2 regions of the Embleya sp. NPDC050493 genome follow, and region 2 is predicted to be linked to the other one. Evidence: riboswitches for the same ligand, from Rfam matches in the RefSeq annotation. Region 2 holds a riboswitch; the other holds the start of a gene.

Region 1 (15,714 bases), on a different contig from region 2:
GGCCTCGCCGTCGCCCTCGTCGATCCGCCACACGTGCTTGAGCTCGGGAAGGCGCTCCCGGGCCCGCTCGACCGCGCCCTCGTGCGCCGCGTTCTCCACGATCACCGCACGCGCGCCCGAGTCGGACAGGATCCACTCGAGCTGCTCGGCCGAGGAGGTCTCGTACACCGGCACCGAGATGGCGCCGGCGCACCAGATGGCGAAATCGAGCAGCGTCCACTCGTAGCGCGTGCGCGACATCAGGCCGATCCGGTCGCCGGGCTCGATGCCCGCCGCGATCAGGCCCTTGGCGACCTCGTACACCTCGGCCAGGAACCGGGTCGAGGTCACATCGGTCCAGCGTCCGCCCACCTTGCGGGCGAGCGCCGCGGCATCCGGTGCCTCCGCGGCGTTGCGCTTGATGAGGTCGGTCAGGTTGCCCTCGGCGGGAACCTCGGCCAGGGCCGGGACGCTGCACTCGCGCACTGATGCTCCTCGTTGCGGTCTCGGCGCCGGGGTTCGGCGCTGCCGTTTGCCGTTGTCTGTGTCTGTGTCTGTCTGTGTGTCGTCTGTCGATGTCGCCGGCGTGTCGTTGACGGGGCCAGACGTTACTGGCAAGTAGGTCCGGGGGACAGAGGTCACGCGGATCCTGTGCCCCGTCTCACGCCACGGACCGCCGCAGGGCCGGATCCACGCGGAACCCGTCCGCCGACCGACGGCCCGTCCGTCCCGATTCGGTGGTCCATGTCGAGAGTATCGATTCGCCGTGAGACACGGGTGTGACGGAGACAACCCCGACGCGCCGTCGGTTTCGGTTCCGGGCCGTCAGTAAAGTGACGGGCATGCGGGTCCACGTGGTAAGCGACGTCCACGGCGCAGCCGAGGCGCTCGCCCACGCCGGCGACGGCGCCGATGCCCTGGTGTGCCTGGGCGATCTGGTGCTCTTCCTCGACTACCACGACCTCGACCGGGGCATCTTCACCGATCTGTTCGGGGTGGAGAACACCCGCAGGCTGCTCGCGCTGCGCAACGCCCGCCGGTTCACCGAGGCCCGGACGTTCTCCGGGTCGTTGTGGGCGGGCGTGCCGGGCGGTGCCCGCGCGGCGATAGAGCAGGCGGTGCGCCGGCAGTACGCCGCGCTGTTCGCTGCCTTCCCGACGCCGACCTACGTCACCTACGGCAACGTCGACGTGCCCGACCTGTGGCCGGACTACGCGCGTGAAGGGGTCACCGTGCTCGACGGCCAGGTCGTCGAGATCGGCGGCCGGACCTTCGGCTTCGTCGGCGGCGGGCTGCGCACGCCGATGCACACGCCGTACGAGATCTCCGACGAGGAGTACGCGGCCAAGGTCGCCGCGGTCGGTCGGGTCGACGTGCTGTGCTGCCACATCCCGCCCGCCGTGCCGGACCTGACCTACGACGTGGTGGCCCGCCGGTTCGAGCGCGGCAGCGAGGCGGTGTTGCGGGCCATCCACGAGACCCGACCCGATCTGGTGCTGTTCGGTCACGTGCACCAGCCGCTGCGGGCACGGATGCGGATCGGACGCACCGAATGCGTCAACGTGGGGCATTTCCAGGCCACCGGGAAACCGTACGTCCTCAGCTGGTGAGCCGGTGCCGCGTACGCGCAGGTCGGGCACGATAGCCTTCGAGCGGATCGGTTGTACGCAGACATCCGGTGATGTCTGTCCAGGACAGCCATAACAGCTACGCGAGCTTCCGGAGGACTCCTCACGATGGCTGAACGGACCAGCTCGACCATCACGATCGACGCCACGCCGGCCGAGGTCATGGCCGTCATCGCGGGGTTCGAGGGCTATCCCGAGTGGACCGGCGAAGTCAAGGAGACCGAGGTCCTCGAGGTCGACAAGGCGACCGGACGCGCGATGCGCGTGCGGTTCAAGCTCGACGCCGGCGTGATCAGCGACGAGCACGTGCTGGGTTACACGTGGGACGGCGACCGCGAGGTGCGCTGGACCCTGGTGACCAGCCAGATGCTCAAGGCACTCGACGGACGCTACGCGCTGAGCCCGATCAGCGGCGGCACCGACGTCACCTACGAACTCACCGTGGACGTCAAGATCCCGATGCTGGGCATGCTCAAGCGCAAGGCGGAGAAGGTCATCATCGACCGCGCCCTGACCGGGCTCAAGAAGCGCGTCGAGAGCTGATCCGGCGGTGACGCGGGTTTTGCTGGTCACCGGTCTTCCGGGGGCCGGACGTACGACCGTCGCGGCGGCGACCGCGGTGGCCTCGGCACGGGCCGGGCGACGCACGCTGCTGCTCGCGGCCGACGGCACGCGGGATGTGGACGCGGTGCTCGACGTGCCGGTGGGCACGGACCCGTTCGACGCCCTGCCCGACCTGACCGTGCAGCGGGTCGCCGCGCGGGCCGAGTTCGAACGCGAGTTCCTGCTGGTCCAGGGCCAGTTGGGCGCGGCGCTCGCGGTGGTCGGGGTGGATCCGCTGGATCCCGAGGAGATCACCGTGCTGCCCGGCGCCGGCGACGTGCTGGCGCTGCGGGTGCTCGCGCGGGCGGTGAACGCGCGGCGCTACGACTTGATCGTGGTTGATCTGCCCGCCGTCGAACGCGCGGTGCCGGCACTTGCGCTGCCGGAGGGGCTGGCGCGTTACCTGGACCGGTTGTTGCCGGTCGAGCGCCAGGCGGCCCGGGCACTGCGGCCGGTGCTGGCCGCGGTCGCGGGGGTGCCGATGCCCGAGGACTGGGTCTACGACACGGCGCGGCGGGTGAGCACCGAGTTGGAGGTGCTGCGGTCGCTGGTGAGCGCGCCGACGACGACGGTACGCGTGGTGGTCCGGCCCGGCACGGTCGCGCTGGCGGCGGCACGGCGGGCCGCGGCGGCGCTCGCGCTGTACGGCCACCGGATCGAGGACGTGATCGTGAACGGGGTGAGCGCGGCCGACTCGCCCGATCCGGCGGTGCGTTCCCGGGCCGAGGTGGCACGGGAGACGGTGGACGCGCTGTGCGCACTGTTCCCCCGGGTGCCGCTGGCACAGATCCCGATGCTGCCCGCCGAGCCACTGGGCGCGACCGAACTCGCGGACGTGGCGGCCCACTTCGCACCGGTCGGCCCGGGCGGCACCATCGACGACGAGCACCTGATCGAACGCGACGGCGAGCGCCTGTCGCTGCTGCTGCCCCTGCCGGGCACCGACCGCGACGACCTGGACCTGCTGCGCCGCGGCGACGAACTCGTGATAACGGTCGGCCCCAACCGCCGCCTGTTCAAACTCCCGTCGGCCCTGCGCCGCTGCGTCATCGAGGGCGCGGGCCTGCGGGACGGCGTCCTCCGCATCCGATTCGTCCCGGACCCGGCAGTATGGATGCGCCCGCCGCAGTAGCACGGCGGCCGACGACACGACAACGGCCCGGAGCGCACTCGTGCGCCCCCGGGCCGTTTCCTGTCCGGCAGGCAGGCTCAGCGGCGCTTCGGCGACGCAACGAGAGCCGCCCGGGTGCACGCCGACGACCCGCGTCCGGCCCATCCGACGAACGACCCGCCGCGCAGGTGCGATTGCTGCACCGCGGAGCGCGCCACGACGACGTGAGCCCCCGACGCACCCGATGCGCTCCTGTACGAGCAGTTGGCGTCGAAGCACACTGAGACAACACGATCGCAACGGAGGTGCGCCCCATGGCGGCGACATTCAAGACACACATCGGTGGGGCCATTGTCGAACTGCCCGCGACCGTGCGGACCATCCGGGAGTCGCTGCCCGAGGACTTGCGCAAGGAGTTCAACGAGGCTGTCGAGGACTGCCCGGCGAACGAACTGTTCGCGCTGCTCGCGAAGTGGGCGCTCAAGCCCACGACAGGCGAGGAGGAGGACCGGGCCGTGTTCGAGATGCTGGAGCGCCGCGAGCGGGAGTTCATCGAGGAGAAGCGCCGGGAAGCCGAAAAGGGTGAATCCGGATGAGCTTTCGCATCGACTACACCCACGACTGTGCCAAGGTCCGTTCACAGCTCACTCCGGCGCAACGTACCGACCTCGACTCGGGCATGGCGGCGATCGCCAACGACCCGTATGGGTGCGGATCGAGCGCGACCTACTCGAGGGACCGGCGCGAGGCAACCCTCGGACGCAGCATCTTCGTCGTCTACCAGGTATCGTCCGGGCAACTGCTCGTGACCGTCGTCCGCATCCAGGCCGGCCCGTAGCGGACGCCCCGGTCTTCGTGTGCAGCTCCCGGTGCCCCCGCCCTACCGCTTCCCGTGCAGCTTCTCCCAGTCGCGCGCCAGCGCGATGCGTTCGGGAGCGGACGGGTGGGAGGCGAACAGGACTTGCAGGATCGGGTTCGGGGTGACGTTGGAGCGGTTGGCCACGGCCAGATTGTGCTGCATCCGGATGAAGGCGTCCGGGTCGCGGGTCAGGTCGAGCGCGTGCACGTCGGCTCGGGCCTCCAGGCGGCGGCTGATCAACATCTCGCCGGGCCCGGCCACCGTGCCGATCACCGCGACGACCGCGAGCAGCAGGGCCAGCGAGCGCGGGTCGCCCGCACCGTCCGCGCCCACCCGACGCAGCAGCGGCGCGCACGTCATCAGCAGGCCCAGCGCACACACGCCGGCCGCGAGCGCCGCCGCGCCGATCAGCGTCCCGTGCAGCACGTCGTTGCGCTTGGCGTGGCCCAACTCGTGCGCGGCGATCAGCTCCACCTCGCGCGGGTCCGCGTCCCGCACGGTCGTGTCGTAGACCACGATCCGCCGGGTCGAGCCGAACCCGGACACGTACGCGTTGAGCGCGGTGGTCCGCTTGGACGCGTCCGCGACCAGGACGTCCCGTACCGGCACTCCGTCCCGCTCGGCCAGCTCCATCAGCGACGTGCGCAGCTGCCCCTCCGGCATCGAGTGGAACTTGTTGAACGCGGGTTCCACCACCAGCGGGTACAGGAACGAGATCGCCACCACGAGCAGCGCGCCGGCGCCCGCCGCGATCAGCCAGCCGGCCCGAGGCAAGGCGCGGATCAGCGCGTACAGCCCGAGCACGACCAGCAGGAGCAGCCCGGTGGACATCGCGAAGGTCTTGGCCAGGTCCAGCCACCAGCTCCCCCACGACTGCACGGACAACCCGTACCGTCGCCGAACCACCTCGGAGCGGGCCGCGAACGGAAGCGTGGCCAGCCGCCCGATCAGCGCCAGCGCCAGGCCGCCGAGCAGGATCCGCCACACCCATCCCCCGCCCACCGGCCGGGCCACCGCCTCGATCAGGCGTGCGCCGACCGGCGTGAGCCCGAGCACGAGCGAGACCACCAGCGAGAGCACCATGGACAGGTACGCGGGTGGCCGGGCGGCCTCGGCCAGCGAGCGGCCCCGGGCGATCTCGGCGGCGGTGAAGTCCCGGGCCGCATCCGGGTGGGTGAAACCGCCGGGCGGCTCCGCCAGTGGGCGCCACGGTGTGGTCACCACGATCGCGACCAGCAGCACCACGCCCGTGCAGACCAGGCAGATCAGCAACAACCTCTGGACCGACATGCCCGCCGTGCCCCCGTCATCCGGCCTGCGTCCGCAGGTAGTCGAGCCAGGTCCTGGTGAAGGCGTCGGGGTTGGTGCCCAGGACGGACACCATCGCCGACGCGAGCGCCGAGGCCGCGTCGGGCGCGTTGACGCCGGGCGGCCGTTCGGCGCCGACCGTACGGTACAGCTCGACCAGTTTGGCCTGCCCCCACCGCTCGGCGATCAGTTTGCACGCCAGCCAGCCCATCTCGTACGCCTGGGGCAGGTCTTCCTGCGTGGTCTCGAAGCTCGGGTCGGCCGGCAGCTGCGTGGGCACCTTGCCCGCCTTCACGTCCCGCCGCAGCTCGGGCGCGGCCGTGCGCATCGTCTGCGCCGATTCGAGGTAGCCGATGTAATCCGCGAAGCCCTCGGACAGCCAGGTCGGCGTCCAGGCCCGGGTGAACGCCCGGCTCGCCACGTGGGTGATCTCGTGTGCCATCACCACCCGCCGCTCCAGGTCGCCCAGTTCGCGGAAGGCGTCCGGGTTGACGACCACCCGGTCGGCGGCGGCCGCGTCCGAGGCCGCGCCGCGTTCGCCGGTGGTCACCGCCGCGATCTTGAGGTATTTGCTCGGTTCGGCGCCGAGCAGCCGGGCCATCTGCGCCTGGGTACCGGGCACCACGACCACCGCCCGTCCCGGCCAGGACTCCCCCCAGACCGCGCTGACCTGGGGTACCGCCTTGTCCGCCGTGTCGGCGAACTCGCGCAGCGCGGCCCGGGTGCCGATGCCGAGCACCGTGCTGTGCGTGCCCTGTACGACGGTGATCGGGCCCAGGTCCCACACCTGGGTGGGGGTGCGCATCCCGGCCGCGGCGCCGTCGGTGTCGCCCGCGAGGTACCAGGTGCCCGAGCGCAGCACGAAGGTCAGGTACTGCGGCACCCGGACCGGGGCGACGTCGTGTCCGGTGATCCGGTAGAGCAGGTCGACCTGCGCGGTGAAGGTGGGCGCGCCGAGTGCGCTCTTGCGCGCGGCGGAGAGGTCGAACGCGTCGGAGGTGACGATCTCGTACTCCCACCCCGCGAACGGCACCTCGGCGATGTTGTCGAAAACACCGATCTGGGACTGCCGGAACGCGGCGTCCTGCGGATCGAGGGTGGCACCGAACGCTTCGCGGTCGCGGGAGAGGAACGCGGCCGAGCGCCGCTCCAGAAGTGCGCCGACCGCTATCCGGCGCGCGTTGGCGTGTTGTTCGCCGCCGTCCGCGGACGGCCGACCGGGACCGGCGAAGACGCCGGCGCGCGGTCGCGACGGCGCGTCGGTCACCGTGTCCGAGACGAGCCGGGTGACCCCGAGGACGGCCCCGAGCTGGGCGAGTGCGCACAACACGACCAGGACGGGCAGCAGGCTGCGGATCCGGCGCGCGGCCCGATTCGGGTCATCCACGTCGTCGATCGTAACGTGGGCGCGGCGAACGGCCGGCCGAACCGGACCGGGCCGGCGCCCCGACCGGGGCCGCCGATCGGGGCGGGGCCGGTCAGGAGGGTCGGACGACCTTGGCGATCGGCATCGACTTCAGCGGCGCGTAGCGCACGTTGGTTCCCGGCTTGGGGGCGTGGATGATGCGTCCGGCGCCGACGTAGATGCCCACATGCCCGGCGCCGCCGTAGTAGGCGACCAGGTCACCCGGCTGGATCTCGGCGAGCGGGACCGCCCGCCCCGCACCGGCCTGCCCCTGCGAGGTCCGCGGCAGTGCGACGCCGGCCTGTCGCCACGCCCAGCCGGTGAGACCGGAGCAGTCGAACGCGTCGGGCCCGGTGGCGCCCCAGACGTACGGTTTGCCCAGCGCCCTCGTCGCGGCGGCCACGGCGATCGCCGCCCGGCCTCCGATCGAGGACTTCGCGGTTTCCACGACGGCCGCCGGCGACCGGACGTCCTCGCGTGCGGCGCGGTCGGGGCCGGTGCCGTCCCGGGCGGGCCCGTCCCCGGCCAGGAACGCCGCGCGGTCCGCCGCGTCCAGTGTGTTCAGCAGTACCCGGGCGCGGGCCAGCCTGCTCTCGACCGCGGCCTTCGCCGCCGCGAGCTCCCTGCGCCCGGCCTCCAGGGCGGCGAGCGTGTCGGTGGCCTCGCGGCGCTCCTGCTCCAGCGCGCGCCGGGTGGACTGCACGCGCGCCACCACGTGCCGCTGCCGGTCGGCCAGCCGGTCCAGGGTGACGGCGCGGGACAGGTACTCGTCCGGACTCTCCGACATCAGCAGCGCGAGCGTGGGGTCGATGCCACCGGCGCGGTAGTGGGCCGCGGCCATCGAACCCATGCCGCCCTGCAATGCCACCAGTTCGGCCTGCGTGTCGGCGATCCGCTCCTGCGCGCGGACCACCCGCTCGCGCAGTCGGGACTGCCGCTCGGCGACGCCGTTGTACTCCTCGGTGGTCACCTCGGCCTGCCGGTACAGCTCGCCGACCTGCTGCCGCACCTGCTCCGCGGTCGGCGCCGGGTCGGCGTGCGAGACGTTCGGCCCGAACGCCACCGCCGTGACGGCGGCGACGGTCAGCACGCTGATCCGGGTATTGCCGGCCCTTTTCGACCTGCGATGGGACGCCACCGGCGGGCTCCTTCTCCGGGCCCGGCTACCCGCCGTCCGGATCGGACGGTCGAGTGCGCGGGCGCTCGACCGGTGACCCTAGCCACCCAAACACGATCGCTTCAAATCAATCCGCGAATTTCATGGCTTGGGCCATCAATTCAGTGGAAAAGGGTCATGTTTTACGATCGAGCGATCGGCGGGCGCTCATCATTTCGCCGTTTTCGCGCAGCTGCGCACCGGCCGCCGCGAGCATGCCCTCGGCTGCGAACAGCCGCAGCGCGCTCAGGGTTTCCTCGTCCAGCTCGGCGTAGTCGGGGTGGTCGGCGCGCTCGCCGTATTCCCCGGAGTCGGCATACGAGGAGGCGCCGGATAATTCGGATGATATGTCGGAGTCGATCGATCGAGCGCTGATCAGCGCCGGCCCGATCGAGGCCGGTATCGCGCAGCCGGCGCCGGTGCGCCCGCGGCCTCGGTGCGTACGACAGGCGATGCGCATGTGGCTTCTCCCCTTTCGTCGACTTTCCCCGTCAACGGTAGGGAGCGGCACCGACACATGGTGCGAACGGCGCCCGTGCGCCTTCGACGCCTGTGCTCAGCCGCGGGTCAGCCGGCGCAGCAGCATGGTGGAGGGCACCGGTCGCGCACCGGCCTTGCGCACGCCCTCGGCCACCTCGCGGTCGGTGGAGACCACCACGACCGGGCGGCCCGGCGGCTCGGCCCGGACCAGCCGGCGGATCAGCTCGTCGGCCGTCTCGCCCGGCTTGCTGAACATCACCCGCACCCCACGAGCGGGAGCCAACAGCACCGGCGCATCCAGTTGTGCGCCGTCGAACACGCAGGTCACCTCGCAGCCGGTCTGCGCGGCGAGCCCGGTCAGACCGCCGACCAGCCGATCACGCTGCTTGTTCAGCGCGAGCGTGGGATAGCCGGTCTTGGTCACGTTGTAGCCGTCGATCACCAGGTGCGCCTGTGGCAGCGCGAGCAGCTGGTCGAGCAGGGCCGGGTCGTCGCCCTCCAACGCGCGCTGGGCGATGTCCTTTATCCCGGACGCGCCCGGCACCACCGCGTCCACCATGTCGGCGGGCCGGATGCCCACCGGCGGCAGCGCGAGTTCGCGGCGCAGCCCCTGCGCGGCCTCCAGGACGGTGTCCAGGAGCAGCCGGACCCGGGTGTCCTCCATGCTGCGTCCCTCCCGGGCGGCCCGGCGGCTGGCCTCCAGGGCCGATTCGACCTCGGCGACCCGACCGCGCAGCCGGCGGGCCTCCTTCTCCGCGGCGGCGATCGCGGCCTGCGCCTCGACCCGCACCGCGTCCAGCTCGGAGCGGGCCCGGCGGGCCTCCTTCTCCTCGTGCTTGGCGCTGCCCTGGAGCCCGCGCACCTGGCGGCGCAGGTGGTCGGCTTCCTTGCGGGCCGTCTCCAACTCCGCGCGCAGCCGTTCGTGCTCGGTCTTGGAGGCCGCGCGCAGTACGCCGACCTCGTGCTCCAGGCGGGACAACGTCTCGGCGGCCTCGGCCTCGGCACGGTCGGCGGCGGCCTCCTTGGCCGCGTCGCCGGCGGTCTCGATCAGCCGGACCCAGCCGCGCGGACGCAGCAGGTATGCGGCGGCGGCCACGTCGAGCGGGTCGGCCGCCGCGGGCACCTTGCCGGCTTCGAGAGCCTCGGAGATCTCCGGCAGGCCCTTGCGGAAGCGCTCCGCTATGCGCTGCCGGAACACCGGATCGTTCTCCAGCGCGGCGGCCAGCGGTGTCGCGGCGAACTTGGCCCGGCGCTGGTGGGTGAAGCGGGCGAACCGGCGCAGCGGGCCGGGCACCTCGTCCGCGGTCATCGTGCCGAGCGCGTCGGCGGCCACCGAGATCACCCGCACCCGAACCGCCTCGGGCAGCGGCCCGGACAGGGTCTCGGGCTCGGCGGGCGGCGGGTCCTCCCGCTCCGGGTCGGTCTGGGCACCGGCTCCCGGGTCGGCAACAGGCTCGGCGGCGTCCGATGCGGGCCCCGGCGCCGACTCGGCTTCCGGCTCGGCGGGGGCGTCGCATTCCGCGGCGGCATCGGATTCCGCGACCGCGGCCCGGGACCGGGCCTCGATCTCCGCATCCGCCGGCCCGGGCGGGTGCGCGTGGGCCGCCGAATCGGTGGGGCCGGGGCCGTCCGGCTCCGGGTCGACCGCGTGGTCGACGGGAGCCTCGGGCTCGTCGAGAGCGCCGGGCAGGTCGGTCCCCGCCTCGGTCCGGGACTGCGGGTCGGGGTCGGGCTCGGCAGCCGGCACCGCCTCGGCGGCTTCGGTGGCGTGCGCAGGCGTGACCGCGTCCGCGCGGGTATCCGGTCCGCTCACTGCTCCTCCGGTCCTTCCCGTTCCCTTGAGGCCCCTCCCCGCGTCACCGTTGCCGGGACGCCGACGCCTTGATCATGGCGCGTTCCGGACCGGGGACGGCCACGCCGGGCCGCCCCGATGCCGAAACGATGCACAGTCCCATTGTCGCCGCACGCTTTCGGCACTCAGCTCGCGTCGGGTCGCGCCACAAGTTCGACGGAGTCGGTCGCGTTGCACCAGCGGCACCGCACCGACTCGATCTCGTCGGAAACGATCTCCCGCTCCTCGACCCGGGCGACGCCCGCGAGGTCGAGGTGGGTGAACTCGACCGCCTTGGTGGTCCGCGTCACGTCGAACCGGGTCAGGTTGCCGCAGAGCGAGCAACGCCACCGGGTGTCCTCGGTGGGGGCCTGGATCGACATGCGTGTTCCCTTCCTGTTTCGCGTTTGCGAGCCTTTTCCGGATCGCGAGTGGGTCCGCGTACACCCATGATGCCGGGCGGCGAGAGGTACCTGGGCGCGGCCGTGTCGGGCCGGAAACGTACCGTCCGGTACATGAGCAGCACCGCGCACCGGGATTGCCGGTCACGAGGTTCGGCGAATCAGGGCTTGCCGGCGGCCGACTCGCCGCGGCGTTCCCGCCCGCCGGACAGTATCGCCCCGGGCCACGAGTTGCGAACCATGCCCGGGTCACGAGCGATTCGTGACGAGGTGGAACGACAGGTGTTCACGGTCGTCGATCTGGAGACGACCGGCCTGGATCCGCTGGAGGCCCGGATCACCGAGATCGCCGCGGTCCGGGTGCGCGGATCGGACCGCTTGGGCGAGTTCGCGACCCTGGTCGCGCCCGGTGTACCGATCCCCGAGTTCATCACCGACCTGACCGGGATATCCGACGACCTGGTGGCCGACGCGCCGCCGCTGCACCTGGTGCTGCCGGCGTTCACCCGCTTCGCCGAGGACGCCATCCTGGTCGCCCACAACGCCCCCTTCGACGTGGGGTTTCTGCATGCGGCGAGCCTCGCGTGCGATCGGCCCTGGCCCGACCTCCAGGTGGTGGACACACTCGCGCTGGCCCGCGCGCTGCTGCCCCCGGGGACGGTGCCGAACATGCGCCTGGGCACCCTCGCACGGTACTTCGACGCGCCCACCGACCCGACCCACCGAGCCTTGGCCGACGCCCGGGCCACCGCACACGTCCTGCGCGCGTTCATCGGCCGGATGCACGAGAGCGGACGGCACGAGTTGGCCGACCTGCTCGCCCTCGGCCGACCGCCGGCACCCAGGGTCTGTCCGGGGCAAACCACCTCGATCGGGTGACGTCCGGGAGTGTCGACCGCGCGGTCCTTCCTCCCGCTGCGGCTGCCCGCGCGGGTCGCGCGCCGACTAAGCTCGGGCATCTTGTCGTCGAGAGCCGGAGGACTACCCCGTGATCACCGCGATCGTGCAGGTCAAGACGCGTGTGGACCAGACCCCGGAAATCGCGGAGGCGATCGCCGCGATCGAGGGCGTGAGCGAGGTCTACTCGGTGACCGGTGAGTTCGACCTGATCGCCATGGTGCGCGTCCGCGCCCACGACGACCTGGCCGACGTCATCCCGGGCCGCCTCAACAAGGTCCCCGGCGTGGAAGCCACCACGACCCACATCGCCTTCCGCACCTACTCCCACCACGACCTCGAAGCGGCCTTCGCCATCGGCCTGGAGTAACCCCACAGCCCTGCCGGACCTCCAACCCCCGGCAGGGCCACCCCTCCCCTCCACCAAGGCGCGCGAGGACCCCCGCCAAGGCCGCTCCCAGCCGGGCCGGGCCCATACAAGCCACAACGCCCCGCCCGGGCCGCCCTCCGCCGAACAAGCCCAAGCACCGCCGCAGCACCCTCACTCAGGCAACCCAAACCAGCCCGTTCGGCGCTTGAGGACACCCGGCAAGGCCGCCCCAGCCGGGCCCGCCCAAGCAACACCGCAACACCCCCACCCGGGCAACCAATTTCAGCCCGTCCGGCGCTTGAGGACACCCCCGGCAAGGCCGCGCACAGCCCACCAGGGCCCATGCACCACCGCAACATCCCCACCCAGGCAACCCAATTCAGCCCGTCCGGCGCTTGAGGACACCCCCGGCAAGGCCGCGCACAGCCCACCAGGGCCCATGCACCACCGCAACACCCCACCCGGGCAACCCAAACCGGCAGCCCGTCCGGCGCTTGAGGACGCCCCGGCCGGCAAGGCCAAAAACCCTACGCCGCAGGCAATTCCCGCACGCCCCGCGGATCCGCATCCGGAACGCACCGGCCCCCATCGACCGTGTAGCTCCACACCGCCCCGCGCTCCACCAACTCCCGCACCGCCGCCGCAAAGCGGTCCAGGTGCTCCACGGGCGTCCCCACTCCGAAGCTGACCCGGATCGCGTTGAGGTTCTGCTCACCCTCGGGCGCGTCCGGGGATCCACACTCGGTCGGCTGATCGGCCCGCCCGCCCAACAGGTGCCGCACCAGCGGATGAGCGCAGAACAACCCGTCCCGCACCCCGATCCCGTACTCCGCCGACAACACCGCGGCGAACCGCGAACTGTTCCACCCCTCGACCACGAACGAGAGCACTCCCACCCGCGCCGACTCCGGCCCGAACAGCTCCAGCGTCCGCACCGCCGGAATCTGCGCCAACTTCGCCCGAAGGCGCGTCAGCAACGCCTCCTCGCGCGCGACCAGCGCCGCCGGCCCCGCCTCGGTGATCGCCCGGCACGCGGACGCCAACGCATAGGCACCGATCACATTCGGCGACCCCGCCTCGTGCCGAGCCGCACCGCCGTGCCACTCCACGTGGTCCCGGCTGACCGTCTTGCTCGCCCCGCCCCCGGCCAGGTACGGCTCGGCCGCGTCCAGCCAGTCGCCCCGCCCCGCCAAGACGCCCGAGCCGAACGGCGCGTACAGCTTGTGCGCCGACAGCGCGATCCAGTCCACGTCCAGGTCGGCCACCGACACCGGGTGATGCGGCGCCAGTTGCGCCGCGTCCAGCACGATCCGCGCGCCGTGCCGATGCGCGACCTCGGCCAGCTCGGCGACCGGGAAGAGTTCACCGGTCACGTTCGAGGCGCCGGTCACGCACACCAGCCGAGGCCCGTCGCCGGACCCGGCGAGTGCGGCCTCCAGCGACGCGACCGCCTGCTCCGGCGATCCGGGCGCGGCCAGTTGGGTCACCCCCGCATGCCGTCGCCACGGCAGCAGCGCCGCGTGGTGTTCGGTCTCGAAGACGAACACCCGGGTACCGCGCGGCAGTACGGACGCGAGCAGGTTGAGCGAGTCGGTGGTCCCGCGGGTGAACAGCAGCGTGTCGTCGGTCCGCAGCCCCAGGAAGCTCGCGACCGTGGCCCGGCTCTGCTCGTACAGGTCGGTGGACAGCTGGGACAGGTAACCGGCGCCCCGGTGCACGCTGCCGTAGTAGGGCAGATACGCGGACACGTCGTCCCACACCCGCTGCAGACACGGCGCACTCGCCCCGTAGTCGAGCGCGGCGTATTCGACCTCCCCACCGGTCACCAGCGGAACGAGCACGTCCCGCCCGACCACGGGCAGCGGGGCGGCGATGGCGACGTCACAGTCGAGGGCGGTGGTGGAAGCGGTATCGACGGTCATGGCGAAACTCCTCGGCAGGCACGGAACATCGCCGCGGATGTCGATTGATCGACATCGAAACGCACCGAATGATCCGCTGATGAAATGTGGTCTCGTAAGCCGCGGCTACGGGCGGCCCGGGGCGACGCGCGAGGACTCAGCGCGTACGGAATAGGGCGATTCGCCCGTTTCGAGAAAGAGATTTCACGCCATCACATGCTCCCCAGGTACAGGACCCCCGGGTCACATGGAGCATCGGCTGCCGTCATGCAAGGGGTCCGCGCTTGCCAGGACGCCTTACGACGCCTGACCGTGTCATCACCCGGGGCACCCCACCGCGGAGCGAGGGTTGCCGGACAGCAAGCCGGGGCTTTCCACTGTCACTCGTGACCTGAGCAGAATTATTACCGGATGGAACGTCACGCGCAACGACCACCCCACGGTTCCCACATCCTGGACGGCCCGACCTGCGGTACCGGCCCGACCGGCACGGGCAAGCCCACCCGGCGACAACCAGCGGCAACCCACACGACCGACACAGGCGGCACCACGCCGCGCGGGTCGAGCACGACGGCCCGACCCGCCGGCGCAAGAGCCCGACTACCCCCGCGCGAACGAACGCGTCGTGGCCACCCACCGATCGAGCGCGGCCTGCGCGGCCCCGGAGTCGATGGCGTCCGCGGCCCGATCGATGCCGGCCGCCAACTGCTGGGTCAGCGACCCTTCACCCGAGCCCAGCGCGGCCAGCGCCGCGGCCGAGTTCAACAGCACCGCGTCCCGCACGGCGCCCTTCTCCCCCGCGAGGAGCCTGCGGGCGACCTCCGCGTTGAACGCCGCGTCACCACCGCGCAGCGACTCGATCCCGTTCAGCGCGATCCCCAGGTCGCGCGGATCCACCCGGTCCTCGCGCACGTCGCCGTCCCGCACGATCCACACCTGCGACGTGGTGGTGACGGTCAACTCGTCCAGCCCGTCGTCGCCGCGGAACACCAGCGCGGTCGCCCCGCGGTCGGCCAGCACACCGGCCACGATCGGCGCCATCCGCAGGTCCGCGACCCCGATCGCGTGGAACCGCACCCGGGCCGGATTGGTCAACGGCCCGAGGAAGTTGAACGTGGTCGGCACGCCCAGCTCACGGCGCGCCTGCGCGGCATGCCGCAGCGACGGGTGGAAGCGCTGTGCGAAGCACAGCGTGATGCCCGCCTCCTCGGCCGTGCGGGCCACCTGCTCCGGAGTCAGATCCAGCACCACGCCGAGCGCTTCGAGGACATCCGCGGCCCCACTCGCCGAGGACGCCGCCCGGTTGCCGTGCTTGACCACCGTCTCGCCCGTGCCCGCGACCACGATCGCGGACATCGTCGAGATGTTCACGGTCCGGGCCAGGTCCCCACCGGTGCCGACGATGTCGACGGTGCGGCCGGGCACGTCGATGGTCGACGCGTGCGCGTACATCGCCTGCACCAGGCCGGAGACCTCGTCCACCGTCTCGCCCTTGGCGCGCAGCGCGATCACGAAACCGGCCACCTGCACCGGCGTCGCCTCGCCGGTCATGATGTGGTCCATGGCCCACGCGGTCGCATCGGCGGGCAGGTCGTCGCCCCGCATGAGCGCCGCCAGGAGGTCCCGCCAGGAACGGGCCGCCGGGTTGCCGCCGCTCTTGTTCGTAGAGGTCGAGGCGCCCATGGTCCGCTCCCGCTGTGTCATCGGATAAGTCCGCGACAGCGTACCCACCGCACCCGTCCCGGCCGGGCGGTTATCCGGGATGCGGTCAGGCCGGCTGGCGTC
Region 2 (15,714 bases):
CCGGGCCCCTACGCTGAGTTGTCGCTTTACCGATGCAAGCGTCGTGCCGATGCGACGATCCTTCGGCGGGGGTGGGGTGGGGGCGTGAACTTCGAGAGCGATCATCTGGTTCTGCAGTACCTGGGCGAGGTCGGCGACGCCGCCCAGCGCAGACTGCGCCCCGCCGACCGGGCCCGACTGGTGGAGCGGCTGCGCAGCCAGATCAACAGCGAGCGCGAGCGGCTGAACGCACACACCCCCGGCACCGTGCAGGTCGTCCTGGATCGGCTCGGCAGCCCCGAGGCCGTGGTCGGCCACGAGCTGTACCGGCTCGGCGACCTGCGCACCGCCGGGGCCGACGACGGCGTCGGCGCGATGTCGATGCGCGGTTCGCGCTACGCCACGGTGGCGCGCCAGATGGGCTTTCGCGCGGACGCGACGCCGATTCCGGCCGTGCCGGATCCGAACCGCCCGCAGCCGGCCGCCCCGCAGCCGGCCGCGCCGCCGCCCCGGGTCTCCCCCGAGGCGCCCCCGGCGGCCGGTCCGCCCACGCTCGCCGAGACCGCGGCCGGCGGCGCCGCGACCAAGCCGGTCCCGCTCGCGGATCCCGAGGAGGAGCCGCTGTGGTGGCGGACCCCGCCGGAGGGCGGGACGCCGGAGCGACCCGCCCCCGACGTGTACGGCGACGGCTCGCTGCACGCACCGGCCTATCCGATCGGCGTGGTCTCGGACACGTCGGCGACCTGGGACGACGAGGACTCGCTGACCGAACCCACGCCGGCCCTGGGCATGTTCGGTCCAGGGGCGCTGCGCACGCAGGTGCGCGAGGTGTTCGCGATCGCGATGATGGCGATCGGTGCGATCGTGGCGTCGACCGTGGTGGTGCTGCTCGGCTACCTGGTGGTCTTCACGGCGGGCGCGTGGTCGCTCAAGGAACGCCGGTTCGCCGCGTTCTACGTCCCCGGCGCGACCGCCCTGGCGTTCGCGATCGGCATGTGGATGCGCGCCACCGGGCACCTGGGCGCGGATCTGACCCGGGACGAGGCGTGGGACCGCTTCGGCGAGCTGCTGCCCGGGATGATCCGGATCGCCGCGATCGCCGCGTCCCTGTATCTGCTGTGGCGACTGAATCGTCGTCAGATCACCGCGTAGGCACGGGAACACCACCCGTACTCGGACTTGTCCGGGTGTGACGCACTCCGCTGCCGGGGCGCCGCATCCGCTCTTTACGATCCCATTAATTAGGTTAGCCTTACCTCCTCTGCATCGGACGGCGCCCGGACCTACCGCTAATAGGTCCGGGCGCCGCACTGTGCACACTGCCAGATGGAGGAGCCAAGGATGACGAACGGAGCGCGGCCCCAGCCCGCGAACCGCTTGATCCGCTTCGGGGCGATGGGCGCAACCGCCGCGCTGGCGCTGGCCGGCGTGAGCCTGGCCTCGCCCGCGCAGGCCGCCACGACCCCGTCCGTGAGTGTGTCGCCCGCCGTCGACGTCGACCCGGACGGCGCCACGATCACCGTCAACGGCACGGGTTTCGACAAGGTGCGCAACTCGGGCAACGGGGTCTACGTCCTGTTCGGACCCAAGATCGACGACTACTACGCCAACGCGGGTGCCTACAGCGCCCAGGCGTGGGTCGCGGGCAGCAAGATGAGCGCCGACGGCGCCTTCACCACGACGCTCGACGTCAAGGCGAAGTACACCGACGGCAACGGCAAGGAGGTGGACTGCCTGAAGCAGGAGTGCCGGGTCGTCACCTTCGCCGCGCACGGCGCGAGCATGACCGACCGCAGCCAGGACACCTTCACCCCGGTCGCGTTCAAGAACGGCACGCCGCCCGTGCGAACGCCCGGGCTCGCGGTGACCCCGGCCACCGGCGCCGACCCGGCCGGCCAGACGTTCACCGTCACCGGCACCGGCTTCGACCCGGTCCGCGACGGCGGCAACGGCATCTACGTCGCGTTCGGCCCCAAGAACGCCGACTGGAACACCAACCCGGCGCCGTACCAGGCGACCAAGTGGGTGCGCACCAACCCGGCCGCCTCGCCGGGCCAGGCCAAGCTGAACGCCGACGGCAGCTTCACGCTGACCCTGGACGGCATGAAGGCCAAGTACAAGAACAAGGACGGCGTCGAGTTCGACTGCTCCGTCACCACGTGCCACGTGGTCACCTTCGCCGCGCACGGCTCGCCCGACCGCAGCCAGGACACCTTCCTGCCGGTCGCGTTCAAGGCCCCGACGGTCCCGCCGGGCCCCGGTACCGGCTACCAGGTGATCACCACCGACGTGCAGGGCGGCCCGCTGACCCTGGGCGTCGGCGGCACCGACGTCGCACTCCCGGGCGTCACCCTGAACGGCAAGGACGCATTCACCGGCGGCGCACTCAACCCGCTCACGGTCTCCGACGCGCGCGGCACCAACGCGGGCTGGACGCTGACCGGCCAGGCCAGCGACCTGACCGCGGCCGGCGGCCGGATCGTCGGCGACAACCTCGGCTGGACGCCCACCGCGAAGTCGGTCACCGGCACGCTGCCCACCGGCGGCGCCACCCCGCAGGTCACCGCGGGCGCCAAGGCCGAACCCGGCACCGGCCTGGGTCGACCGCGCACCCTGTGCTCGTCCGCGGCCGGCGCGAGCGCCGGTTCGTTCGAATGTGCGGGCGCGCTGAAGCTCGGCGTCCCCGGCATCACCGTGCCCGGCACCTACACCGGCACGTTGACTCTGACCCTCATCTGACCCCTCTCGGACCGGGCCATCCCCCGACTCGCCGCCGACGGCCATCCCCCGCCGCCGCCGAGTCCGGGGATGCCCCGCCGCGCCGCCCCAACCCGTGTCCGGCGAATCCCGGCAGCGCCGACCCACCGCCCGGCGCGTCGGCGCCCCCGACCCGGCGGCCCCCCGGTGATCGACCCGCGCAGCGCGGAGAGCGGTGGAGCCGCAAGCGTGGACTTCGTGCCCCGGAACGAAACGCGGGGACACGAAGTCCCGAGCGAGGGACCGCTTTTCTTCTCGAAGGAGCGAAGCGGGGGAGAGAACGAAGCGGACCCTCGCGAGCCGGCGCCGAAGGCGCCCGACAAAGGAGCCCCACCCCCATGCGCGCCGCCGCCCGCCTGTTGTGCGCCCTGTTCGCCACCATCCTGCCCCTCACCGCACTCGTCGCACTCGCGGCGCCCGCCCGGGCCGCCGACGGGTTCACCTGGGGCGTGCAACCGGCGGGCGGACGCGACCACTTCGTGTCGACCGCCGCGCCGGGACAGACCCTGGTCGACGTGGTCGGCGTGTCCAACTTCGGGGACAAGCCGCTGACGCTGCGCGTGTACGCCACCGACGCCGTGCTCGCCGCCGACGGCGGGATGACCCTGTTGACCGCCGCCGAGCAACCGAAGGATGTCGGTGCGTGGATCGGCTTCGACGCCGAGTCGTACACGGTGGCGCCGGGCAAACGCGCGGACATCCCGTTCCGGTTGACCGTCCCGGCGGACGCGAGCCCCGGCGACCACACCGGCGCCATCGTCGCCTCGATCAAGGCCGAGGCGACCGGCCCGGGACAACAACGATTCGACGTGGACCGACGCGTCGGCGCCCGGATCTACCTGCGCGTGGACGGGCCCGCCGTACCGCGCCTGGCGATCGAGGACCTGCGGCTGTCCTACGACAACCCGATCGCGATGTTCGGCGGCGCCGAGGCGGTCGTGCGCTACCGGGTGCGCAACACCGGCAACGTACGCACCACGGCGGGCGTCGAGACCACCGTCTCCGGGCCCGGCGGTTGGCGACTGGGCGGCCCCGCCCGAGCCGCCCTGCCCGAGCTGCTGCCGGGGGCGACGCACGAGGTGGTGCAGCGCTTCGACGGCGTCTTCCCGGCCGGTCGACTCACCGCGGACGTCGAGGTCACCGGCAACCCGGCGACGGTGACCGCGAAATCGACGAGCGTATGGGCGCCGCCGTGGCTGCTGCTCGGCGCGATCACGCTGCTGCTCGGCGCGCTGATCGCCTACGCCGCGACGGTGCTCCGCCGACGCCGCGCCGCTGCCGCCTCCTCCGCCGAAGCCGCCGCCGCCGCCGCCAAGGAGGCTGCCGCCGCGAAGGACACCGACACCGCGCCGGACGCCGCCGCCTCCCCCACCGAAGTCACCGCCGACCCGACCGGCTGAACACCCGCCGTCGCGCGTCGCCGCCCCGACCCCACCAGGAGCCGACATGTACACCTCCCCCCGTGTCCGTCGCGCCGCAGGCTCGGCCGCCGCGCTCGGCCTGGCCGCCGCCGGCGTGCTGAGCGCCGCCGCCGTTGCCTCGGCCGCACCCGCCGACACCCGTGCCGAGAGCCCGGCCGGACCCACCGCGACGGTGTCGCGCAGCACCGCACTGGCCCCGGCCGGCGACGAGATCACCGTCGTGGGCCGCGGCTTCGCTCCCGGTGCCCGGGTCACCGTCGCGCTGTACGGCGGCGACACCGCCGACCGGGCGGGCAGCCGCACGCTCGCCGCCGACGGGCAGGGCGTCGTCGCGACGCCGCTGCGGGTGGGCACCGGATTCGCTCCGGACGCGCCCGCGTTCGAGGTCCGGGTCGGCGTCGAGGGCGGACCGACCGCCGAGGTCGCGCTGACCTTCGCCGCGCCTGCGCCCGGCGGTGCCCCCCGATCGCTGCGCGCCGCCGCACCGGCGGCACCGGCGCAACTCGCGCAGGCCGCACCGCGGGCGGCGGCCGGCGGCGCGAAGCTGACCGTCACGCCGAGCACCGGCCTGGATCCGGCGGGCACGTCGATCACGGTCGAGGGCTCCGGCTACGCGGCCGGCAGCGGCAACGGGATCTACGTGGTGTTCGGGCCCAAGGAGGCCGACTGGACCACCAACGCGGGCAACTACGGCGCCTCGAAGTGGCTCAAGGCGTACGGCCCGGACGGGATCAACCCGGACGGCACGTTCTCGGCCACCCTCACCGACGTCAAGGCGACCTACAAGAACGGCGCGGGCAAGGACGTCGACTGCCTCCGGACCGAGTGCTACGTGCTGACCATGGCCGCGCACGGCTCGCCCGACCGCAGCCAGGACGCGTTCGTGAAGGTCTCCTTCAAGGGCGGCTCGGCCACGACCGGATCCGGCGCGACGGCCGGGGCCGGCACCACGACCGGCGGCGGCACCTCGGGCACGACCGGCGCGACGACCACCGGAGGCGGCTCGACCGGCGGTACGGCCGCGGGCACAAGCGGGTCGAGCGGGACGAGCGGCGGCGCGGGCAAGTCCGGCGGCGGCAGCCTGCCGCTGACCGGACCGGCCGGCCTGGTCGGCGCGGGTGTCGCCGGTGTCGCCCTGATCGGCACCGGCACGGTGGCCGTGCTGATCACCCGCCGCCGCCGCGCCACCCCGCCCACGGCGGTCTGAGCCCGACCGCCCGCGCCCACCGGTCGAACCGGTGGGCGCGGGCGGGTGTCGGCAGGCGCGGGCGGCGGCCCGCAGTGCCTACTTGCCGAGCGCGTCCAACTGCTCCAGGAACCACTGCTGCGGGTTCAGCGCGACCGCGGCGGCGGCCAGCCGCTTGGTGCGCCGCAGCCGCTCGGTCGAGTCCATCGTGAGCGCCGTGTGCAGCGCCTCGGTGGTCTGCGAGACGTCGAACGGGTTGACCACGATCGAGTCCTCGCCGAGTTCCTCGCACGCTCCCGCCTCGCGCGAGAGCACCAGCGCACAACCCCCGTGCGCCTCGTCCAGGAGCGAGACGACCGGCACCTCCTTGGCGACCAGGTTCATCCCGTCCCGGATCGGGTTCACCAGCGCGACGTCGGCCAATCGGTACGCCGCGAGCGAGCGCGGGAAGTCGTCGTTGACGTGCAGGATCAGCGGCTGCCAGTCGCCGGTGCCGAATTCGTCGTCGATCTCCTTGGCCACCCGCTGCACCGCCGCGGTGTACTCGCGGTATTCCGGCAGGTCGTGCCGGGAGGGGTAGGCGAACGCGACGTGCACCACCCGACCGAGCCATTCCGGTCGGGTGCGCAGCAGCTCGCGATAGGCGAGCAGGCCCCGGACGATGTTCTTGGACAGTTCGGTGCGGTCCACCCGGACGATCACCCGGCGATCGCCCACCGCCTCGCGCAGTCCGGCGAGCCGGGTGTCCACGTCGGCACGCGACGCCCGCTCGCGCAGGAACTCGGCATCCGCGCCCAGGCCGTGCACGCCGATCTCGGTCACATGGCCCGCATGGGTGACGGTCATCGCGTCCCGGTCCACCGTCGCGCCGAGCACGTCCGCGCAGCAGTCCAGGAAGGCGAGCGCCCAGCGCCGGGTCAAAAAGCCCGCGTGGTCGGCGCCGAGCACGCCCTCCAGGACGAACCGCGCGATGTCGTCGGGCAGCAGCCGGAAGTAGTCCGGCGGCGCCCACGGGGTGTGCGAGAAGTGCCCGATCCGCAGATCCGGCCGCAGCCGGCGCAGCAGCACCGGCACCAGGGTCAGGTGGTAGTCCTGCACGACCACCTTGGCGCCCTCGGCGGCCTCGTCGGCCAGCGCCTCCGCGAAGGCCTGGTTGTACGCCTCGTAGGAGGCCCATTCCTTGCGGAAGCGCGCGTCGAAGACCGGCTTGGACGGGGTGTCGTAGAGCAGGTGGTGGACGAACCACAGGGTCGAATTCGCTATGGCGTTGTACGCCCGGGCGAAGGTGCCGGGGTCGATGTCGAGCATCCGCACCGCCAGGCCGCCGGTGTCGTGACCGGCGAGATCCAGCCGGCCCGAGGGAGCGGCCCGGGTCGCGGTGCGATCGGCCTCGCCGAGCGCCGAGCAGACCCACACGGCGCCGGTTCCCTGCCCGGCGGTGGACAGTCCGGACACGAGTCCGCCGCCGCCGCGGCTCACCGAAAGCGTGCCGTCGTCCTCCAGGGAGAAGGACACGGGACCACGATTGGACGCGACCAGGACACCGGCGGGAGGGGGAGCACTCATGCCCCGACCCTAGCCACGCATCCCGGTGCGCAAACCCGACCCGATCGCGCCTGCGACTCGAACGGTGTGGCGAGAATCACGTGTGCATGTCATTACCGGGAGTAGCGAAGGTGTGTTTTCTCTTGACTCGTCGGGCCTGTCTCGCTCGGATGCGACCGGGTGACTCGGCCCGCCGACTCGATCGACGAATCGGACCCGGGCCCGGAAATCGGGCCTGCGGGCAACGGGGCAAGGGGGAATCGGGTATGCGCAGCAATCGTGGCCTCGGTGCGGGTGCGGTGGCCGCCGCGCTGGTCCTCGCGGCCGGTGCGGCACCGGCGGTCGCCGAGGGGGACGGCGCGTGCAACGACGGGGACGCGTGTCTGTACTACAACTCGAACACCAAGGGTGCGCGCTTCGATCACCGGTACAACATGGCCAACTACGCCGGTTACACCTTCATGCGGTCCCCGGACGGCAGCAGCGGCACGGGGGTGCCGGTGAAGAACAACGCCGCGTCGGTGTGGAACAACGACCCGACGCACATCCTGCGGATCTACTACGGCAGCAACTACCAGGGTCCGGTCCAGGAGATCGGCCCGAAGTCGACGGCCAATCTCGACCCGGCGCTGAAGAACAACAACGCGTCCGGCAGTTGGACCGCGCAGTAGGGGGCCGGCGCCGCGGGTCGGCCGCGATCGCGGTGCTGTGCCTGGCACTGGCCGGGTGCACCGGAGCCGGCGACCGCGGCGACCGCCCGCCCGCGGCCGACCTCGCGTCGGGCGCCCCGCCGCCGGCGACGGCGACTCCGGTGAGCGGCGAGGTGACCGGGCTCGACCTGCCGATCGCGGCCTACCTGCCGACCCGGGAACAGCGCGCCCGGCGGGCCTCGGCCGAGTCCGTGCTGATCCGGGACTGCCTGGCCCGGCTGGGCCTGACCTACCCGACGCCGCCGGCCACCGACGGCGGACCGGTGTTGAAGTCGCGCACCGAGCGCCGCTACGGGGTGGGCGACCCGGTCGAGGTGGCCACGTGGGGATTTCGGCCGCCGGGCTCCGTCGCCGGCGGTACGGCCAAGCCGAGCGCGCCGGCGCCGAGCCGGGAGCTGGCGGTGGCGCTGTACGGCGCGGCCGGGGCGGACGGTGAGCCGCCGGCGCCGACCGAGGGCACCGATCGGCCGGGGCCGGGCTGCCTGGGCCAGGCGCGGTTCGCGCTGGGCGTGGATCCGGTGCTGGAGCGCGCGGCGCTGCCGAGTCGGCTGGACGTCGAGTCGTTCGAGCGGTCGCGGGCCGACCCGCGGGTGCTTCGGGTGCTGGCGCGGTGGTCGACCTGCATGCGCGCGAAGGGGTTCGACTACCCCGACCCGTTGGCGGCCGGCGGCGATCCGGCGTGGGACACGCCCGCGCCGAGTGCGCGCGAGATCGCCGCGGCGAGCGCGACGGTGGCCTGCCGGACGGAGCACAACGTGGCGGGCACCTGGTACGCGGTCGACGTGGCCTACCAGCGGCAGGCAATCGAACGCGAGGCGGCGGCGCTGGCACGGGTGCGGGCGAACGAGGACGAATCCGCCCGTCGGGTCGCCGCGGTCCTGGGCGGCTGAGCCGGCGCACCCGCACCGGGCCCGCCTCGCCCACAACGATGGCGCGAAACAGCCGTCCGGCGCCCGACCGGGACGACCGTCAGCGCCCGACCAGGCGGGTCCGCGCGCGGTACTCGGGCACGGTCGCCATCGGCGGCCGTTCCCGGGCCGCGACGTCGTGCGTGCGCAGCCGGAAGCCGTCCTCGTCCCGCTCGAACTGGGTCAGCGCGGTGCTGAGCTCGACCGGGTGCGCGCCCGTGGGGCCGCGGCGCAGTCGGCGCTCCACGGCCTGGAGTATCTCCGCCGCCATCCGGCCGAGGCCGGCCTCGTCCTGGTGGCTGTGCCGGCGCACGCCCACGTCCACCTGGGCCATCGCGTCCAGACCGGCCAGGCGCAGGGTGTCCACGAGCATCGCGGTCTCGACGCCGTAGCCGCACGGGAAGGGCAGCCGTTCCAGGAGCGAGCGCCGGGCCGCGTACTCGCCGCCGAGCGGCTGGACGAAACCGGCCAGTTCCGGCCAGTGCAGGTTGAGCAGGGGGCGGGCGACCAACTCGGTGACCCGGCCGCCGCCCGCGGGCACGATCGTGTCGCCGATCTCCAGCGGCCGGTCGTACATGGCCTTGACCAGTCGAACCGTGGGGTCGGTCAGCAGCGGGCCCAGGATCCCGGTGACGAAGTCCGCCGAGAAGTCCTTCAGGTCGGCGTCCACGAACGCCACGATGTCGCCGTCGGTGACCAGCAGCGAGCGCCACAACACCTCGCCCTTGCCGCGCACGGCCGCCAGCGTGGGCAGGATGTCGTCGCGGTGCACGACCCGCGCGCCCGCGTCGGCGGCGACCGCGGCGGTGTCGTCGGTGGATCCGGAGTCGATCACCACGAGCTCGTCCACCAGCGGCGCGCGCTCGATCAGCTCGGTTCGGATCACCTTGACGATGTCCCCGACGGTCGCCGCCTCGTTCAACGCGGGCAGGACGACGCTGACCCGGGTGTCGCGTTTGGCGTCAAGAAGCTTGTCGACGGGCCAGTCCGCGGCGACGGAGGACCGTCGTCGAAGCCAGGCGCTCACCTCGGGCTGCACGTTCGAAATCCCCTGTCGTCGCCGGTGTTCCGGCCTCGGTCGCGGTCACCCTTTATCGTCTCGCGAGGTGGACCGGATGATCGACGCGGCACCGGTTCGGTTACAGTCGTCGTCACCGGATACGACGATCGCACGTCGAGCCGGACAAACGCGGACCGGCCACCCGGCGACGGGTGTGTCCACCGCCATAGCAGCTCATCCAGAGGGGCAGAGGGAACGGCCCGTTGAAGCCCCGGCAACCATCCGATCGTCATTCCTCGTGACGCGCTTTCGGCGCGAGCGAGCACCGGCGGATCGGACAGGTGCCAAGTCCGGCCCGTGGGACCCCACGGGTAAAGATGAGGACAGAAAGGCCCTCGCCATGGCGACACCCACCGCCACCCGCTCCACCAGCGCCACCTCCACCTCCTTCGGTCCGGCCGTCGCGCTGTCGTGTCGCGAGTGCGGCGAACGCACCGAACTCGGCCCGAAGTACGCCTGCGAGTCCTGTTTCGGCCCGCTCGAGGTCGCCTACGACTTCGGCACCGTCACGCGAGAGCAGATCGAGGCCGGCCCGCAGAACATCTGGCGCTACGCACCGCTCCTGCCGGTCGCCGCGGACGTCGCGTCCCGGCCCAACCTGAACCCCGGTTTCACCAAGCTCGTCCGGGCCGAGAACCTGGGCCGCGAGCTGGGCATCGCGAACCTGCACGTCAAGGACGACTCGGGCAACCCGACGCACTCCTTCAAGGACCGCGTGGTCGCGATCGCCGTCGAGGCCGCACGCACCTTCGGCTTCACCACCCTCTCCTGCTCCTCCACCGGCAACCTGGCCGGCGCGGTGGGCGCCGCCGCCGCTCGGGCGGGCCTGCGCAGCTGCGTGTTCATCCCGGCCGACCTGGAGGCCGGCAAGGTCGTCACGGCGGCCGTCTACGGCGGCGAGCTGGTCGCCATCGAGGGCACCTACGACGAGGTCAACCGGTTCTGCTCGGAGCTGATCGGCGACCCGGCCGGCGAGGACTGGGGCTTCGTCAACGTGAACCTGCGGCCGTACTACGGCGAGGGTTCCAAGACGCTGGCCTACGAGATCGCCGAACAGCTCGGCTGGCGGCTGCCCGAGCAGATCGTCATCCCGATCGCGTCCGGTTCGCAGCTGACCAAGATCGACAAGGGCTTCCGCGAGCTGATCGCACTGGGCCTGGTCGAGGACGCGCCGTACAGGATCTTCGGCGCGCAGGCCACCGGGTGCTCCCCGGTGGCGGCGGCGTGGAAGGCCGGTCAGGACGTGATCCGCCCGGTGCGACCGGACACGATCGCCAAGTCGCTCGCGATCGGCAACCCGGCCGACGGCCCGTACGTGCTGGACGTGTGCAAGCGCACCGGCGGCGCGGTGGAGGACGTGACCGACGCCGAGGTCGTCGAGGCGATGAAGCTGCTGGCCCGCACCGAGGGCATCTTCGGCGAGACCGCCGGTGGCGTGACCGTCGGCTGCCTGCGCAAACTGCTCGCGTCCGGCGCGCTGGACCCGGATGCCGAGACGGTCGTGCTCAACACGGGTGACGGCCTCAAGACGTTGGACGCGGTCACGCCGACCACCGGCGCCACCGCGACCATTCGACCCACTCTGGATTCCTTCCGAAAGGCCGGCCTGGCATGAGCGTCAACGTTCGCATCCCGACGATCCTGCGCACCTACACGGGCGGGGCGGCCGAGGTGTCCGTCGAGGGGACGACCCTCGCCGAGGTCCTGGATGCCTTGGAAAAGGATCACACCGGAATTCGCGCGCGCATCCTCGACGACGAGGGCAAGCTGCGTCGCTTTGTGAATCTGTACGTGGACGACGAGGACGTGCGCTTCGCGGACGGTCTCGCCACGGCCACCCCCGACAAGGGCACCGTTTCGATCATCCCGGCGGTCGCGGGCGGTTGCTGACGCGATAGGCCGACGGTCCCGATCTTCATCGACTCGGGCACGAAACGGAACCGAGAAATCCGCCGCCCGGAGCACCGGGCGGCGGATTTCTTCGTCACCCGGAGAGGGTGATCGTTACACGTGTTTAACCGGGTCCATTTCCCGGCTTTGGCGGCGACGCGTCGGTAAACCCGTGGTCGGGATCACACCCGTTATGTGCGGAAGGTCGCTTTCCTGACGAATTGAAATACGGCTTTCCTGGTGACTCGCGAAGAATGCGGTCTTTATTCACTCGGGAATTCTCGTCCGATTGACCTGTTGCTCCGGGCATCCGTCCGGATACATTCAGCCGCGGTCGTAGCGGAAGGCCGGGTCCTTCTGGATACGAACCCGGAGCTGCGGCGTGCAGTATCCGTGAAAGGGCCAGTAACAGGGGAGTTAGGAATGGCTCAGGGCGCCGTCAAGTGGTTCAACGCGGAGAAGGGGTACGGCTTCATCGCGGTCGACGGTGGTGCGGACGTTTTCGTCCACTACAGCGCGATCCAGATGGACGGGTACCGGACGCTCGAGGAGGGGCAGCGAGTCGAGTTCGAGATCTCGCAGGGGCAGAAGGGGCCGCAGGCCGACATGGTCCGCGTCACCGCCTGAACCAGGGGGCAATCCGCTCCTCTGCTTGAAACGGTCCACACCACGGACTGCACGACACACCGCAGCACACATCTTGTCCGATCCTTCGATTCCCACCGATCCCTTGCCGGATCGTCGAATCGGGTCGATCGGTGACCGGGGCCCGGCCTTCCCGCCACGCGGGGGCCGGGCCCCGGTCGTTGCGCGTCCGGCCCCGGGACCGCCCGCGGCCCGTCGTCTCCGGTGCGGCCCACCCCACGTGCGACACACGCGGGCGTGCACGCGGACGGGTCGAGACCTCCCGTTGCGCTTGCACTCGGCATGGTCGAGTGCTAATCATTGGCGTTAGCACTCTGGATGTGAGAGTGACAGAAACGGACCGGGCCGGTGAGGCTCGGCACCCGTGAGGGAGGGATCCTCGCGGTGGTCGGGTCGTCCGTCGCGGGCGCCAGTGCGGTCCGGCACTCACCCCCGTTCTGGGAGGACTTCACCACATGGCCAAGATCATCGCGTTCAACGAGGAAGCGCGCCGCGGCCTCGAGCGCGGGATGAACCAGCTCGCCGACGCCGTCAAGGTCACGCTGGGCCCCAAGGGCCGCAACGTCGTGCTCGAGAAGAAGTGGGGTGCGCCCACCATCACCAACGATGGTGTGAGCATCGCCAAGGAGATCGAGCTCGAGGACCCGTACGAGAAGATCGGTGCCGAGCTGGTCAAGGAGGTCGCGAAGAAGACGGACGACGTCGCCGGTGACGGTACGACGACCGCGACCGTCCTCGCCCAGGCGCTCGTTCGCGAGGGCCTGCGCAACGTGGCCGCCGGCGCGAACCCGATGGCCCTCAAGCGTGGCATCGAGAAGGCCGTCGAGGCCGTCTCCGAGCAGCTGCTCGCGCTCGCCAAGGACGTCGAGACGAAGGAGCAGATCGCCTCCACCGCCTCGATCTCCGCCGCTGACCCCCTGATCGGCGAGATGATCGCCGAGGCCATGGACAAGGTCGGCAAGGAAGGCGTCATCACCGTCGAGGAGAGCAACACCTTCGGTCTCGAGCTCGAGCTCACCGAGGGCATGCGCTTCGACAAGGGCTACATCTCGCCGTACTTCGCGACCGACATGGAGCGCATGGAGGCCGTCCTCGAAGACGCCTACGTGCTCATCGTCAACTCGAAGATCACCTCGGTGAAGGACCTCCTCCCGCTGCTGGAGAAGGTCATGCAGTCGGGCAAGCCGCTCATGATCATCTCCGAGGACGTCGAGGGCGAGGCCCTGGCCACGCTCGTCGTCAACAAGATCCGCGGCACCTTCAAGTCCGTCGCCGTCAAGGCTCCGGGCTTCGGCGACCGTCGCAAGGCCATGCTCGGCGACATCGCCATCCTCACCGGTGGCCAGGTCATCTCCGAGGAGGTCGGCCTCAAGCTCGACACCGCGGGTCTCGAACTCCTCGGCCGCGCCCGCAAGGTCGTCGTCACCAAGGACGAGACCACCATCGTCGACGGCGCCGGTGACTCGGACCAGGTCGCGGGTCGGGTCAACCAGATCCGCGCCGAGATCGAGAACTCGGACTCGGACTACGACCGCGAGAAGCTCCAGGAGCGCCTCGCGAAGCTGGCCGGCGGCGTGGCCGTGATCAAGGCCGGTGCCGCGACCGAGGTCGAGCTCAAGGAGCGCAAGCACCGCATCGAGGACGCGGTGCGCAACGCGAAGGCCGCCGTCGAGGAGGGCATCGTCGCCGGTGGTGGCGTGGCCCTGCTCCAGGCGTCCACCATCGCGTTCGACAAGCTCGAGCTGGACGGCGACGAGGCCACCGGCGCGAACATCGTGCGCCTGGCCGTCGAGGCCCCGCTCAAGCAGATCGCGGTCAACGCCGGCCTCGAGGGCGGCGTGGTTGTGGAGAAGGTGCGCAACCTGACCCCGGGTCACGGCCTCAACGCCGCGACCGGCGAGTACGTGGACCTCATCGCCGAGGGCATCATCGACCCGGCGAAGGTCACCCGTTCCGCGCTGCAGAACGCCGCGTCGATCGCCGCGCTGTTCCTGACCACCGAGGCCGTCATCGCCGACAAGCCGGAGAAGAACGCCGCTCCGGCCGGCGGCGGCGCCCCGGACATGGGCGGCATGGACTTCTGATCCACTGAGGATCGGTGGTCCCGGCCCACGGTCGGTTGTTTTACGAAAGAGGCGGTCCCCTTCGGGGGCCGCCTCTTTCGCGTTTCCGCGTGTTCGAGCCGTGTTCGCTCGTTCGAGTGGCGATGGCGACTTACCCTGAAACGGTCTCCGGGCGGCCGTAGCGTCGTTCTCGTACGACATGGATCGAGGTGGGCGAGGTGGACGAGTTGACCGCACCCGTGATCGAAGTGACCACCGCCTGGCGCGACATCGTGACCATGTGGAAGGAATTGGAGGCGCCCGAAGGCTGGCGCGCCGAGTTCGACGGAGAGAACATCACGATGTCGCCGCCTCCGGGACACAGGCACGAATTGATCGCGGACGACCTCCATTGGCAGCTGCGCCGGGCCGCCCCCGAAGGATGCGGTGTCTTTCAGCATCTCGGGGTGGAGATCATGTCGGTCGGCCGGCTGTGTATTCCCGACCTGGTGGTGGTGGCACGGGAAGACGTCGCCACGCCGACTCCGGCGGATCGGGTTCTTCTCGTCGCCGAGATCACCTCCCCGAGCAACGCGGACACCGATCGTGTCGACAAGCTGCGGGCATACGCACACGGGCCGATTCCGCTCTACCTGCTCGTCGATCGCTGGGACAAGGACGGCCCGGCGGCGACGTTGTACTCCGAGCCGGACGGCAAGGTCTACCAGCGCATCCAGCGCGTCGATTTCGGCGGATCGGTCGCCGTCCCCGGGCCCTTCGGTATCGAACTGGACACCTCGGACTTTCCCTCGCGGTAATACGGCGGAGAGGTCTTCGGACCCGCGCGCCGCCGACGCCGAGGAGCAGCGGCGCGCCGAGCGCACGCTGGACAACGCCGGCGCCCACCCGGTGGCGCCGGCCCCCGGAGCACTCGCACGCCGGTGTCACGGTGGGTCGGGCCGAGAGCGGGCGGTTGGTCGGTGCCTCCGATGGGTGGCGAACGGCCGATCTACGCGTCGTTGACCGCACGTTCGTTCGGCGGCTGAGTCGGGGCGAGGCCGCCGAGCGGGGCGATCACCTCGGCGTCGCGTTCGCAGACCCAGTGCGGGTCCTCCCCGAGCTCGGGTTCGAGGTAGAGCGGGTGGTCGTCGTGCCGCGGGCACGGCGGCCACACCGTGCCCTGCTCGGTCAGTGCCTCCTGGACGTCCTGCCCGATCAGTCCGGGGACGTATGCGGCGCCGTCGGGCCACTGCTCGACCCACCACTTGCGCTCGACCAGGGCGTGCTCGACCACGGTCACGGTCTCGGGGGTCTCGACGCCGTGCGTGCGCAGATCGGCCAGGACCAGGGCGCGGGCGGTCAACAGGGCGGCGTCGGTCGGATCCTTGCTCATGGTCCACAAGTGTGCGTGATCGCGACGTATACGAGAATCGAGCGTGTGGCTCTCCTCATCGATCCCCCGGCCTGGCCCGGACGCGGGCGACTGTGGTCGCACCTCGTCAGCGACGTCTCGCATGCCGAGCTGCACGCGTTCGCCCGCGCGCTCGGCGCGCCGGAACGTGCGTTCGATC

Evidence for each region. A riboswitch is a leader RNA that binds a small molecule or an ion and turns the genes downstream of it on or off. The one in region 2 is predicted to bind S-adenosylmethionine.
Region 1: linked by a shared signal. The riboswitch ahead of ACIBM5_RS05790 (aminotransferase class V-fold PLP-dependent enzyme) and the one ahead of thrC (threonine synthase) in region 2 are both predicted to bind S-adenosylmethionine.

The regions. Positions count from the first base shown of each region.
Region 1 is NZ_JBITHP010000002.1:574,429-590,142, reverse strand. Features, by position in the region: gene ACIBM5_RS05860 (AMP-dependent synthetase/ligase) at 1-465, opposite strand, end outside; gene ACIBM5_RS05855 (metallophosphoesterase) at 822-1,589, shown strand; gene ACIBM5_RS05850 (SRPBCC family protein) at 1,716-2,150, shown strand; gene ACIBM5_RS05845 (ArsA family ATPase) at 2,158-3,342, shown strand; gene ACIBM5_RS05840 (hypothetical protein) at 3,636-3,917, shown strand; gene ACIBM5_RS05835 (hypothetical protein) at 3,914-4,159, shown strand; gene ACIBM5_RS05830 (M48 family metallopeptidase) at 4,202-5,470, opposite strand; gene ACIBM5_RS05825 (hypothetical protein) at 5,487-6,875, opposite strand; gene ACIBM5_RS05820 (NlpC/P60 family protein) at 6,967-8,031, opposite strand; gene ACIBM5_RS05815 (hypothetical protein) at 8,186-8,509, opposite strand; gene ACIBM5_RS05810 (NYN domain-containing protein) at 8,606-9,907, opposite strand; gene ACIBM5_RS05805 (hypothetical protein) at 10,507-10,743, opposite strand; gene ACIBM5_RS05800 (exonuclease domain-containing protein) at 11,044-11,640, shown strand; gene ACIBM5_RS05795 (Lrp/AsnC ligand binding domain-containing protein) at 11,750-12,028, shown strand; gene ACIBM5_RS05790 (aminotransferase class V-fold PLP-dependent enzyme) at 12,556-13,950, opposite strand; SAM riboswitch class IV at 14,205-14,321, opposite strand; gene trpD (anthranilate phosphoribosyltransferase) at 14,530-15,612, opposite strand; gene ACIBM5_RS05780 (response regulator transcription factor) at 15,698-15,714, opposite strand, start outside.
Region 2 is NZ_JBITHP010000036.1:9,260-24,973, reverse strand. Features, by position in the region: gene ACIBM5_RS41320 (hypothetical protein) at 85-1,131, shown strand; gene ACIBM5_RS41315 (hypothetical protein) at 1,321-2,718, shown strand; gene ACIBM5_RS41310 (DUF916 domain-containing protein) at 3,075-4,136, shown strand; gene ACIBM5_RS41305 (hypothetical protein) at 4,183-5,364, shown strand; gene ACIBM5_RS41300 (trehalose-6-phosphate synthase) at 5,443-6,909, opposite strand; gene ACIBM5_RS41295 (peptidase inhibitor family I36 protein) at 7,155-7,559, shown strand; gene ACIBM5_RS41290 (hypothetical protein) at 7,544-8,488, shown strand; gene ACIBM5_RS41285 (glucosyl-3-phosphoglycerate synthase) at 8,568-9,545, opposite strand; SAM riboswitch class I at 9,738-9,890, shown strand; gene thrC (threonine synthase) at 9,907-11,181, shown strand; gene ACIBM5_RS41275 (MoaD/ThiS family protein) at 11,178-11,456, shown strand; gene ACIBM5_RS41270 (cold-shock protein) at 11,880-12,083, shown strand; gene groL (chaperonin GroEL) at 12,557-14,185, shown strand; gene ACIBM5_RS41260 (Uma2 family endonuclease) at 14,383-14,961, shown strand; gene ACIBM5_RS41255 (hypothetical protein) at 15,153-15,536, opposite strand; gene ACIBM5_RS41250 (DUF4031 domain-containing protein) at 15,582-15,714, shown strand, end outside.